Regions from separate parts of the Motilimonas sp. 1_MG-2023 genome, predicted to be linked through region 2. Evidence: riboswitches for the same ligand, from Rfam matches in the RefSeq annotation. Region 2 holds a riboswitch; the other holds the start of a gene.
The links. Region 2 has a riboswitch for cobalamin ahead of Q4519_RS14440 (DUF4198 domain-containing protein). Riboswitches for the same ligand answer to the same signal wherever they lie in the genome.

Region 1 (5,920 bases), on a different contig from region 2:
CTTTTTGTTCGCCAGCAAAAATTAAAAAGTTAGTCAGTGACATCAAGATAAAATGCACTGCTACCCCCGTCAGCAGCAATTTTTGTTGCGATAAGCCATGCCCTTGCTGGGCAATAAACACCACCAATAACATAGAGCAAAGAGCGCCAATAAAAGCCGCTAACGGCAAGCTATAAGGGCCAATGAACAGGCCGACATGTAAAATAACAATCACCGCGCCCAGCGAGCCTCCTGCCGAGGCGCCAAACAAGTAAGGATCAGCCATTGAGTTGCGGGTAATGGCTTGCAAGCAAGTGCCGACTAACGCCAGCCCTGCGCCCACCAATACCGCGAGTAAAATTCGCGGTAACCGTATATCCCAAATAATCGCTTGTTTGGCTTTGCTGATCCCCTCGCTCGTCTCTGTCACCTGCGCCCAACTTGGCAGTAACTTATGCCCTAAGATGCTGCTCACTTCAGCAAGAGATAAGCTAGCCGCGCCCAAGGTGATTGAGACTAACGCCGAGCAGATTAAAACGAGACTCAGGCCAATCAGCAGCGCCGTTGTACGTGTTATTTGAGTCAACATGGTTTCATTACTTAAATCGCTGCGGATATAAGTCTTTCGCCAACTGCTCAACCGCATCAATGTTTTCAATGCCCGGCGTGGCAGCGGCGTAACTTAAAATAGTAAAACTATCATTCACTACTGCTTTCACCCCTTGCGTGGCAGGAAAACGTTTTAAAAATGCAATTTTTTCCGCAGCGCTAGGCTGACCGTAATCAATGATCACTATATGCTCTGGGTCGGTTTCAACCACGGCTTCCCAACTGACTCGGGTCCAACTTTGCTTAACGTTCGCCATTACATTATGGCCGCCAGCCGCGGCAATGATCGCGTGAGGCACCGCCAAGGCGCCAGCGGTAAAGGGCTTATCTTGGCCACTGTCATAAACAAAGACCGATTTACTTGGTACGCCAGCTAATCGTAATTCAACCTCAGCTAACCTTTGCTTAAAGCCATCATTGAGTACTTTAGCCCGCCCAGAAACATTAAAAATAGCGCCTATGCTGTCAATGTCATAAAAGGTATCTTCTAAGCTGATATGAGGGCGCGTTTGCACATGGGCGCACGACTCTTTAATCGCATAAGTCGGGATATCATATTTAGCTAGCGTACTTGGCGTCACGGCGCCACCTACTTCCATGCCGTAATTCCAACCGGCAAAATAAAAATCGGCATCGGCATTAAGTAAATTTTCCATGCTCGGATATTTCGGCGCGATCTCAGGTAAGTCTTTTACTGTTAACGCCAACTCATCGGGCATTTTATGGTGTGCCGATACGCCAGAATACCCCGCCATATTGGCGGTTAAGTCCAATGCCAACATGATCTTGAGCATATTGATGTCATTGGCAATAGCGCGTTTCGGCACTTGCTTAAATTCCACCACTTCGCCGCACACATCAATAGCAACATGAGCTTGTACTACGCCCGTTAACAAACCTAAAGCCACCACAATTGATTTCATCACTTTCCTTAATTTAATGCGTTATTGAATGGAGTATTCGATGATGGGATCACCGACAAATAGTTAATCCGGGGAATAGTGTGATGCACTTGCTGATCTACATGGGTGCGCATTAAAAACTGCTCCGCCAAATGCTGTTCGGTTAACACCTGTGCTGGGCTGCCATGCTGTTGAATAATGCCGTCATTAAGCAGGTATAAATAATCACAGTAACGCGCAGCAATATTAAGATCATGCAAGCTGCACAGCACAGTAACGCCTAATGATTTAATTAAATCAAGTAGCTGAAATTGATAGTGAATATCTAAATGATTGGTTGGCTCGTCTAAGATCAGCAGCTTAGGTTGCTGGATCAGCGCCCGCGCCAATAAACAGCGCTGCTTTTCACCGCCCGACAAGCTATCAAAGTTAGCCGCACGCAAATCCAATAAACCCACCGTTGCTAATACTTGATCAACTTGTTGGCGATAACGGCGAAAGCCACTGAGCAATGACACATGCGCGGTTAAGCCCATACGTACTACTTCTTCAACGGTAAAACCAAACTCCGCTGGAAACTCTTGCAACACCACCGCCACTTGCCGCGCGAACGCCTTGGCTGACAACTGATGCACATCCTGCCCCGCCAATAACACTTGGCCACAGCAAGGCCGATGCTGACGATAGACGCACCTGAGTAACGACGATTTACCCGAGCCATTTTGACCGATTAAGCCAACAAATTGTCCTTGGTTTATCTGCAAGTTAATCTGCTGTAACACGGCTTTATTGGCCACAAACCAACTAAGATCGCGAATTTTAAGGTGCATAAGCACCCTTAAACTCACGTTGAGATAACAAAAACATACCACTCCTGTAGGGCACACCCCGTCCCGAATTTTGTTTAGGTTATGGCAGGTCTCCTGGCTCACGTCTCATCATTTTTTGTGACCTTCCCAGTCCATGGACCAGTGGTTTCGCTGAATTGGCATTGCAGCGCAGACAAAAAACTACTCGTTTACAGTTGCGGGGGCAGCCACGGCTTAAACCGTGTTCCCATATTATGACCAAACTGGTCACCATAACGCGGAGGATTTTAGCACAGCAAACATCAATTTATATCGGGATTTAAGCTAAAACTATTATTAATAGAAACAATAGTTAACCTCAGCTTTGCTGAAGCCCATCACGGTCGATAAAGAGATGAGCAAAATCCTCAATGGTTTGGCAAATAAAATCCATATTAGTGGCTAATTGCCACGACATCGGCATTTGTACGATACCAATCTTCAAAGTACATTCCTCTTCGGATTCATTGGCTCGTGAAATACATGGCAGAAACAAAACAAGCAGCCGAGGCTGCTTGTTTTTAGTTCACACTCAGCTCGAAAACTAAGGGCGATACACTTTCACATTAGTAAAGCCGGCTTCTTTTAAGTACAAGGCTTGTAGTTTACTCATCACGCCACGGTCGCAGTAAAGCAAATACGTTTTGCTTTGATCTAAGGTGTCAAACTGAGTACCCAGTTTAAAGAACACCATGCTTTCAACGGTGGCGCCTTCAACTTTTAGCGGCTTGTCTTCACGCTCATCGTCAGAGCGGATATCTAACACCACTTCATTTGGCGCAAATTGCGCCGTGGTTTCCACCTCAGTGATCTCAGCATCGGTTTGTTCGCCGATATCGCGAATATCCAGCGTCATGGTGGCTTCCACCACTTTATCAATCAGCGCCATATCAAACTTGGCTTCTTGCTCTTCAATCTTGCTCATTACCGCTTTCACGGTAGGCTTATTGGAGATCACGCCGCAATACTCGGGAATGGTCTCTGAAAACTCTGCCGTACCAATTTGACGCGCCGTGTTGATGATATCTTGCTTATCCATCGCAATCAGGGGGCGTAAAATTAAGGTATCGGTCGATTTATCAATCACCGATAAGTTACGCAACGTTTGACTCGATACTTGGCCCACCGCTTCACCCGTTACCATGGCATCTAGCGCTAAGCGCTCGGCTAATTTAGCGCCGGTGCGCATCATCATACGCTTTAAGATCACACCCATTTGGCCGTCTTCGACCTTTTCAAGGATCTCTGCAACAACTGGCTCAAACGGCACCGCTAAAAACTTCACGCGATGAGATGAACTAAAGCGATCCCATAAGTGATGAGCGACTTGTTTAACGCCAATTTCATGAGCGGCGCCACCTAAGTTGAAGAAGCAGTAATGCACGCGCATACCGCGTTTCATCATGATGTAGCTAGAAACACCTGAGTCAAAACCGCCTGAAATCAGCGACAAGACACCTTCTTGTGAGCCCATAGGGAAACCGCCGAGTCCTTCATGGCGCTGCTTAACAATGAATAAATCTTGATGGTCAATTTCAAGTTGCACTGTGACATCAGGCTTTCTTAATTGCACACCAACTGCGTCAGTGTGTTGGTTTAGACCACCGCCAACATAACGTTCAACTTCTGTTGAACTAAAGTCATGTTTACCGCGACGTTTCACGCGTACACAAAAAGTTTTACCCGCTAGTTTATCCGCAACTAACGGCAGTACTTGTTCGTAAATATCATGTAAATCTTCAAATGGCGATTGCTGCACTTCTAAAAAGAACGCCACCCCCGGCGTGCTCGACAACAGTTCAATCAGCTTGGCGCGATTTTTGTCAGTGTCGTTGACCGTTTTAACGATGATATGATCCCACTCTAAAATGACTTTCACGTCATCGTCATAGCGTCTTAATACATTACGGATGTTGCCCTGTAACATTTTGCAAAAACGCTTACGAACAGACCTGCTCTTCATCAGGATTTCAGGGAAAAACTTAACGACAAATTTCATCGGCTTCACTTAGGGTAAAAATTAGGGTGCGGATTATACCCTGAGAATGTGAGGACTTAAAGTGGTGGTTTTTTGCCCTGCAAGTTTGCCACTTACAGGGCGGGGTAATGGAGACTTATTGCGTGACGTTTATTTCGTCTGACTCTTGTGCTTTACCTTGCATCACTGAAATTTCAACGCGGCGGTTTTTACGACGATTAGATTGATCGGTATTGTCGTAAAGAGGCTTAGTATCGGCATAACCCACCACCATTAAACGCTGTTGATCAAAACCTTTTACCTTGATCATTTCATGGGCAACCGATACCGCGCGCTGTGTTGACAAGTCCCAGTTAGAGCGATAAAGCTCAGACTTGATGGCTTCATCGTCAGTATGTCCAGATACCGTAATTTCGCCAGGGACATCTTTTAAAATTTCCGCTACTCGCGTGATCACAGGACGAAATTTAGGCTGTAAAAAAGCCGATCCAGACGGAAATGCGCCTTTTTCACGAACCCGAATAATCAGTTGCTGCCCGAGGGCTTCAATTTCAATAGCGCCATCTTCAATTTGATCTTTCATCTTTTGTGCTATGGTTTTCGCCAGTTGATTTTGTGCCGCTTGCTGTTGCGCTTCCATTTGGCTTTGAATGGCTTGTGACGCGGTCATGCCACCGTCTTTATCACCTTCATCTTGTTTTTGACCACCGACTTCTGCCGCTTCACCATCTTGAAAGTCTAACTTAGCTTGGGTCATATCAATGGTTTGTTGCATGATGGTTTCAATTGGCGTTGGCTCAGGTCGGCCAGGGCTGAACTCTTGTGCTATTACAGATGTCCCTTTCGGAATATCTTTCACTTCAAGCAAATTTTGCACCCCAAAAGCATACTTCATCGAACCAGCAATTTGCTTGAACTTGAGCACGTCCATTTCAGAAAATGCCAGCAGCAACACAAAGAAACACATAAGCAGTGACATTAAGTCGGCAAAAGTGCCCATCCAAGCGGGTAGTCCCTCAGGAGGACATTTACAAGGTTCTTCCATTATCGCCTCCTCTACTCGGTGGTGCTTACTTCTCGTTTAGATTCTGCCAGATAGTTTTTCAATAAACCTTCAATAACCCGTGGATTCTGGCCATCTTGAATACCTAATACTGCATCCATGATCAACACGCGGTTGAGCTTTTCTTCTTCGGCGCGTAATACTAATTTCTCGCTCATAGGCAAGGCCACCATGTTAGAAAGTATGGCACCATACAGAGTTGTTAGCAGCGCAACAGCCATCGAAGGGCCGATGGATTTTGGATCATCCATGTTAGACAGCATGGCAACCAGACCAATTAAGGTACCTATCATACCCATCGCGGGCGCAACATCACCAATGCTCTTAAAGATACCCGCGCCCATTAAATGCCGTTCGGAAGTGAGGGAAATGTCTTTCTCTAGAGTAGCACGCACTACGTCGGCGTCGTGCCCGTCTACCAGCATATCGATACCTTTTTGCATAAAAGCATTGGATATTTCTGCTTCTTCTAATGCTAAAAAACCACCTTTACGCGCGGCATCTGCCATTTCTACTGATTTGGTGATCAAATCTTCTGGCT
Region 2 (5,920 bases):
TAATGGTTGGCTTGTGTTTGGGGGGCGATTCTGAGCCACAAAGACGAGATGATTTTCGTTTTCCTTGGCTTGATATTTTACAGGGCATGGAAGAGCTTAAATCCCTTAAACCTATTTATGACTACCTCGAAACAGAACAAGATGAAGAAGCACAAGAAAAGATCCTAAAATGGCTTAAGCGAAAAGAGGGATCTTTGTTGCTGGCCATGGAGCAATCTCGTCAACAAGCACTTATTCATCCTATCTATTGGTAATCGTTAATCTGGCTTTTTACTTGAGCCAGTCGTTTGTTGTTGCTGAAGTTTGGCTACTTCTTCCCTTAGCTGCTGAATTTCATGCAACAAGTGATAGTTATGAACTTCATTTTCATACTTGTTAGTTGGCGCAAGAAATGATGCCATTAAGCCTGTTACTGCTGCGAATGTTCCCACCCCACAGACGATAAGTCCCATGGCGACTGTTCTACCCCATTCTGTTACTGGGTAATGGTCGCCATACCCCACTGTTGATACTGTTACCACTGTCCACCAAAATGCATCCCCAGCGGTTTTAATGTTGCCATCTGGCGCAGTTGATTCGAGCATTAATATAGTGGTTGAGCCTGCGACCAGTAGGATCACGAGTAATAAAATAACTGAGGCGATGGTCGTCTCTTGATAATGGCTCTTTAGGTGGTGTAATAAGTTGGGCTTATGTTGCAGCAAGCGAGCTATACGTACAATTTGCAGTAAGCGGGCATAGCGTAAGTGTTCTGTCATCGGGATTGACGCTAAAAAGTCAATCCAGTGTATTTTTAGATATTGTTTTTTGTCATCGGCTTTTAAAAAACCATAGCTTAAATGTGCCAGTAGTACATAGCAGATACTATTATCTAAATTATAAAATAGAGTTGATGTTTCCTGGTCTAGGTCAAAGGTCATTCGCAGCAGCACTAAGGTAATAGTGACTAAAGATAAAATCATCATGGCGATGTCTAAGGGGCCGACTGATTTTGTTTTCGTGGGGCTCGAATTCATCTTTTTTTTAACCTAGTTCTAAAGTATGGATATTCTTGGTCGATTAGTTTACAGACTTCAAGTAGTTTGGAGTCATTGGACTAGTTAAATTAACGCATAAATTGACAATATAATAATATTTTATTCTATTTCTCGTATTCGAGGTTCCCTATGACTGCTTTTCGATTAAATTGGTTAGAGCAAGTATTTGCTAATGTAAAGCTGATGCCAAAAATGGTGTTGCTAATGGTGTTTAGCACCTTGCTTTTAACGGGCAAGTTGTTTTTCGACGCCAGCCAGCTTCGCTCTGAGGTGCTACTGCAAAGCCAAAGTGAGCTGCAACAAAAACTTGCAGTAGCTGATGGTGTGCTAAAGGGGGCATTTGAAGCCCAAGCCCAATTAGGTGGAGAAGAGAAGGCCAAGCAATACGCCTTGGATACCTTAAATAAAATGCGTTGGGGTAATAATGGCCATTATTGGGTGATATCTGCTCAAGGCAGCTCTGCCGGGGTGGCATTACTCTATCCTGACCAAGTGAGTATGGTCGGGAAAAAACTTGCCAGTGTATTCGATGCCGCTAGTCCGGGAAATGTGCAAACTCAGTTAAGTTTGTCATCCGGTGAAAGTGAAGGTGGGTTTAGCGCGATTAAGCAAGGTAACGAGCTTGAAGTCTATACTCGTGGGTTTAAGCCTTGGGGGTGGAGCATTGCCGCTGCTGTTAACCATGAGCAAGTTGATAGCATTTACTATGGCGCGATCAAGCGTGGTTTATTACAAACTTTAATTATGGTGGTGGTATTTGTCTTCATTTTGGTTTGGGCTGCCAACACCATGTCGAAACAGGTAACGCATTTGGTTTCTGGCATTAATAGAATGTCGAATAAAGATTTACGTGAAAATATCACCCTGAATAGTAAAGATGAGTTTGGCGAAATTGCGGCCGCGGTGCGCTTAACTGCCAGTAATTGGAAAGCTCTTCTGTCCGAACAGCAATTGACCTCCGATCAACTAAACGATGTATCAGAGCAATTGTCCATCTGTATGGAAGCGGTACAAGACTCGATAGAAGAAGAGTTTGGTCAAATTGATGAGTTAGCTTCAGCCATGAGTCAAATGGCCGCGACAGTAAAAGAAGTGGCAAATAATGCTAGCATTGCTTCATCAGCAACCACAGATGCTAATAAGGTAGCCCTTGATGGTAATCGTTATGTTGAAGCCACTATCGGCATTATTAGTTCGTTATCAAGTAATATTGATGCCTCTTCAACTGCGGTAAATGAAGTAGAAGGTAAAGTGGGGAGTATTGGCACTGTGGTCGACACCATTCGTGGCATTTCCGAACAAACAAACCTGTTGGCTTTAAATGCGGCTATTGAAGCGGCGCGAGCCGGTGAGCAAGGGCGTGGTTTTGCGGTGGTAGCCGACGAAGTACGTAACTTGGCGCAGCGCACCCAAGATGCGACGGTAGAAATTCAGCGTATGATCGAGCAATTACAAACCAGTGCTGGTCAGGCGGTTGGCTTAATGAAAACCAGTGTTGATGAGGCACAGCGCAGTGTTGAGCAAGTTAGCCAAGCGGGGGAGAAAATTGACTTCATTGCTGAACAGGTTCATAGCATTGCCGATCTAAATAGCCAAATTGCCACGGCTTCTGAACAGCAGTCTGGTGTTGCTATTGAAATGAATGAAAATCTAAGCCAAGTGAAAGAATTAGTTGAAGGTTCGGTTACTGTATTAAAAGAGCTTAATGAAGTGGCAGACATTATTGCTGCTCATGCACAAACAATGGATGCGACGATTAAGACGTTTAAAGTATAAGCTCAATCACGTTGTGATTTTTGTTATTAAAGCTCCTTCGGGAGCTTTTTATTTGTCATGAAAAACATGGAGCTGAGCGCTATTTACGAACAAAAATTGACATCATTCAGCTGCCGCGATAATGTGCGCGCTCTATTGGATGTTGTGTGAACAGCACAGCGCCGATGAGTCTTTATTTTTAAGTCTTCATCGGTTTGGGAAGATGGTGCCTGAGTTGATTATGACTCACAATGCCAACACTGCCCCCGCAACGGTAGTTCAGTTAACAAAGTGTCTAAGGCCACTGTTTTGTTTTTGCTCAATGCTAAAACTAGATGGGAAGGCGACATTTTGAGGTGACATACAAGTCACTGCTGATAAGTCCGGATACCAAACCAATAGATTAACTAGGTGTTGCGGAGGGCTTCACCGGACGGTATCCAAATGGTAATGATAGTGAGCTTAAATAGGCTTACTGCGTTTGTTTTATCGTTTCCTCCACAACTCCGCCTGCAAACAATGTTCAGACGGAGAATCAAAATGTTTACCAGTAAAAGCTTTAAGGCTAAACAGAAAGGACGTTGGCTAAGTCTGTCTTTATTAACTCTGGCTACGAGTTATTCCATTTCGGCTCACGCCCATTTTCAAATGCTTTACACCCCAGATTTGCTGCGTGATAAAGGTGGTGATATCACCTTTAAAATGCCGTTTACACACCCTGCTGAAAGTGGTCATGTGATGGCCGTTGATGCGCCCCAGTCTTTTTATGTGGTTAAAAAAGGTAAGAAAACCGACCTAACCAAGCAAGTTAAGCCGATCCAATGGAGCAGTGCTGTTGATACGGGTCTAGCCTATGAAGCCAGCGCGACTTTACGCGGTCTTGGTGATTATGTATTCGTATTAACGCCATCGCCGTATTTTGAAAAAGAAGAAAATCTTTATATTCAGCAGATCAGTAAAACCATAGTCAATGTAGGCAGTTTACCTACTGATTGGTCGAACGAACTGGGTTTACCTGCAGAAATTGTGCCCCTTACTAAGCCTTATGCCATCTATGAAGGCGGTACGTTCACCGGTGTGGTGAAAGCCAATGGCCAGTCGGTGCCATTTGCCGAAATCGAAGTCGAGTTCTTAAACTATCAACCCGATATGGGCGCGAATAAATTTGCCGAGCAAGCGACATTTACGCCACCAGCCGATGCTTTTACCACTATTAGTCTATTTGCTGACGCCAACGGCACTTTTACCTTTGGTATTCCAAAAGCAGGGCAATGGGGCTTCGCAGCTTTGGGGGTGGGCCCAGAAAAAACCTATCAAGGTAAAGAGCTCTCGCAAGATGCTGTGATCTGGGTGCAAGCGCACGCGATAAAATAGGTTCGTTAGGGCTAAGAAAGCCAGCGTTCTTAATTTTAGAATGATGCATGAGTGATAGAAAATGGATTGTTTCGTAGCAAAATATCTTGTTCATGGATGAAAAAGCTAAGCATACAAGGATGTACTTGCTGCGGTTTTGCGAAGAAATAGCCCCTTTTCTATGTCTACATGCAGGCAAAGGAAAAATATGCACATAGTTGATGGCGCGCTCTCAATACCCGTTTTAGCTCTGGGGGGCGTGTTAACCGCCATTGGCGTAGGCATTGGGTTAAAACGTATGGACTACGATAACTTGCCACAAGTGGGCATGTTGTCGGCGGTATTTTTTATCGCTTCTTACATCCATTTGCCCTTAGGGTTTACCAGTGTTCACCTGATCATGAATGGCTTAATTGGCATTGTTTTAGGCTGGGCGGCGTTTCCAGCTTTGTTTGTCGCGCTTATTTTACAAGCGGTATTTTTTGGCTTTGGTGGCGTGCTAGTACTGGGGGTTAACACTTTCAATATAGCGATTCCCGGTCTCATTATGTATGCCATTTGCTATTGGGGGATACGCTCTGGTAGCAGTAATCGAGCGGCTATTTGGGGCGCGATAGGTGGCGCTGGCGCCGTGGCTATTACCAGCTTGCTGGTGGCGGGCGCTTTGGCTCTTTCTGGCGATGCCTTTATTTTAGTGGCAAAGGCCACCTTACCAGCCCATGTTCCTGTGATGTTAATTGAAGGTTTTGTTTCTGGTGCTGCGGTGTATTTATTACATAAAGTTAAACCTGAATTATTGGGTGTTAAAGCGCAACCAAGGTTGCAGGAGGTAAGATGAAGCTATTCATTGCAATCTTATTGGCTGGTTTTATTACGTCAGTACATGCTCATAAAGTGGTGGGTGGCGTTTATGCCATTGGTAGCTTAATCGAAGGCGAAGCGGGTTTTTCCAATGGTGATATGGCTCATGAAGGCACGGTGGTTACTATCACTGATGCGCAAAGCCATCCCCTTGGCAGCACTATAATTGACGATCAAGGTATATTTCAGTTTCAGGCTACGCAGCAGCAAGACCACCATTTTCATATTGAGCTAGGCGCTGGACATGTTTTAAATTTAACGCTGCCCGCCAATGAATTACCTGATGGTCTAGGGCTAACTCAGATAGCGCCACAAACTTCGGCATTGAGTGACACCAGAGCAGAAAAACGTCCCAGTTTTGAACAAAACCCTCACGTTATTGCCAATCTGGTTGAACGTGCAGTCGCCAAGCAAGTTACTCCGTTGCGCAAAGAAATCGCCGCCCTGCAAGCGCAGCGTGGTCTCACCGATATATTAGGCGGTTTAGGCTACATCTTAGGTTTAGTTGGGCTGGGCATGTATTTTCGTTATCGCCAGTCGGCCAAAGTATGAGCCAATTATTGGATCACAGCGCCACCTCATGGCGCGGGCAAAGTTTATCGCACCAAGACTCGGTAGTGGACTTACTCGATCCTAGCTTACGGGTGTTAGCTGCCTTCGGGTTTGCTTTTGTGTTGGTATTGAGCCAAGTGTTTTTGCCGTTGATTACCGGCCTAGGTGTGGCTTTATTGGTCGCGATGTTAGCTAGACTCGATTTACGACGTACCTTTAAGCGCATGCTGGCGATGGATCTCTTTATGATCTGTTTGATCTTCTTATTGCCTTTTACCACGCCGGGTACGCCAATTTGGCAAGGTTTTGGCCTTAGCGCCAGTTGGCAAGGACTAGAGCATGGGCTGATGATAGCGCTCAAA

Region 1: it holds a riboswitch for cobalamin, as region 2 does, so the genes downstream of both, Q4519_RS08075 (ABC transporter ATP-binding protein) here and Q4519_RS14440 (DUF4198 domain-containing protein) in region 2, are expected to answer to the same signal.

The regions. Positions count from the first base shown of each region.
Region 1 covers NZ_JAUOPX010000011.1:84,810-90,729, reverse strand. The annotation lists gene Q4519_RS08085 (iron ABC transporter permease) at 1-568, opposite strand, end outside; gene Q4519_RS08080 (ABC transporter substrate-binding protein) at 576-1,511, opposite strand; gene Q4519_RS08075 (ABC transporter ATP-binding protein) at 1,520-2,320, opposite strand; cobalamin riboswitch at 2,386-2,589, opposite strand; gene Q4519_RS08070 (hypothetical protein) at 2,658-2,783, opposite strand; gene thiI (tRNA uracil 4-sulfurtransferase ThiI) at 2,883-4,337, opposite strand; gene Q4519_RS08060 (flagellar motor protein MotB) at 4,453-5,361, opposite strand; gene pomA (flagellar motor protein PomA) at 5,373-5,920, opposite strand, start outside.
Region 2 covers NZ_JAUOPX010000028.1:18,640-24,559, forward strand. The annotation lists gene Q4519_RS14425 (CYTH and CHAD domain-containing protein) at 1-254, shown strand, start outside; gene Q4519_RS14430 (potassium channel family protein) at 258-1,016, opposite strand; gene Q4519_RS14435 (methyl-accepting chemotaxis protein) at 1,167-2,813, shown strand; cobalamin riboswitch at 2,964-3,206, shown strand; gene Q4519_RS14440 (DUF4198 domain-containing protein) at 3,333-4,166, shown strand; gene cbiM (cobalt transporter CbiM) at 4,354-4,983, shown strand; gene Q4519_RS14450 (hypothetical protein) at 4,980-5,558, shown strand; gene cbiQ (cobalt ECF transporter T component CbiQ) at 5,555-5,920, shown strand, end outside.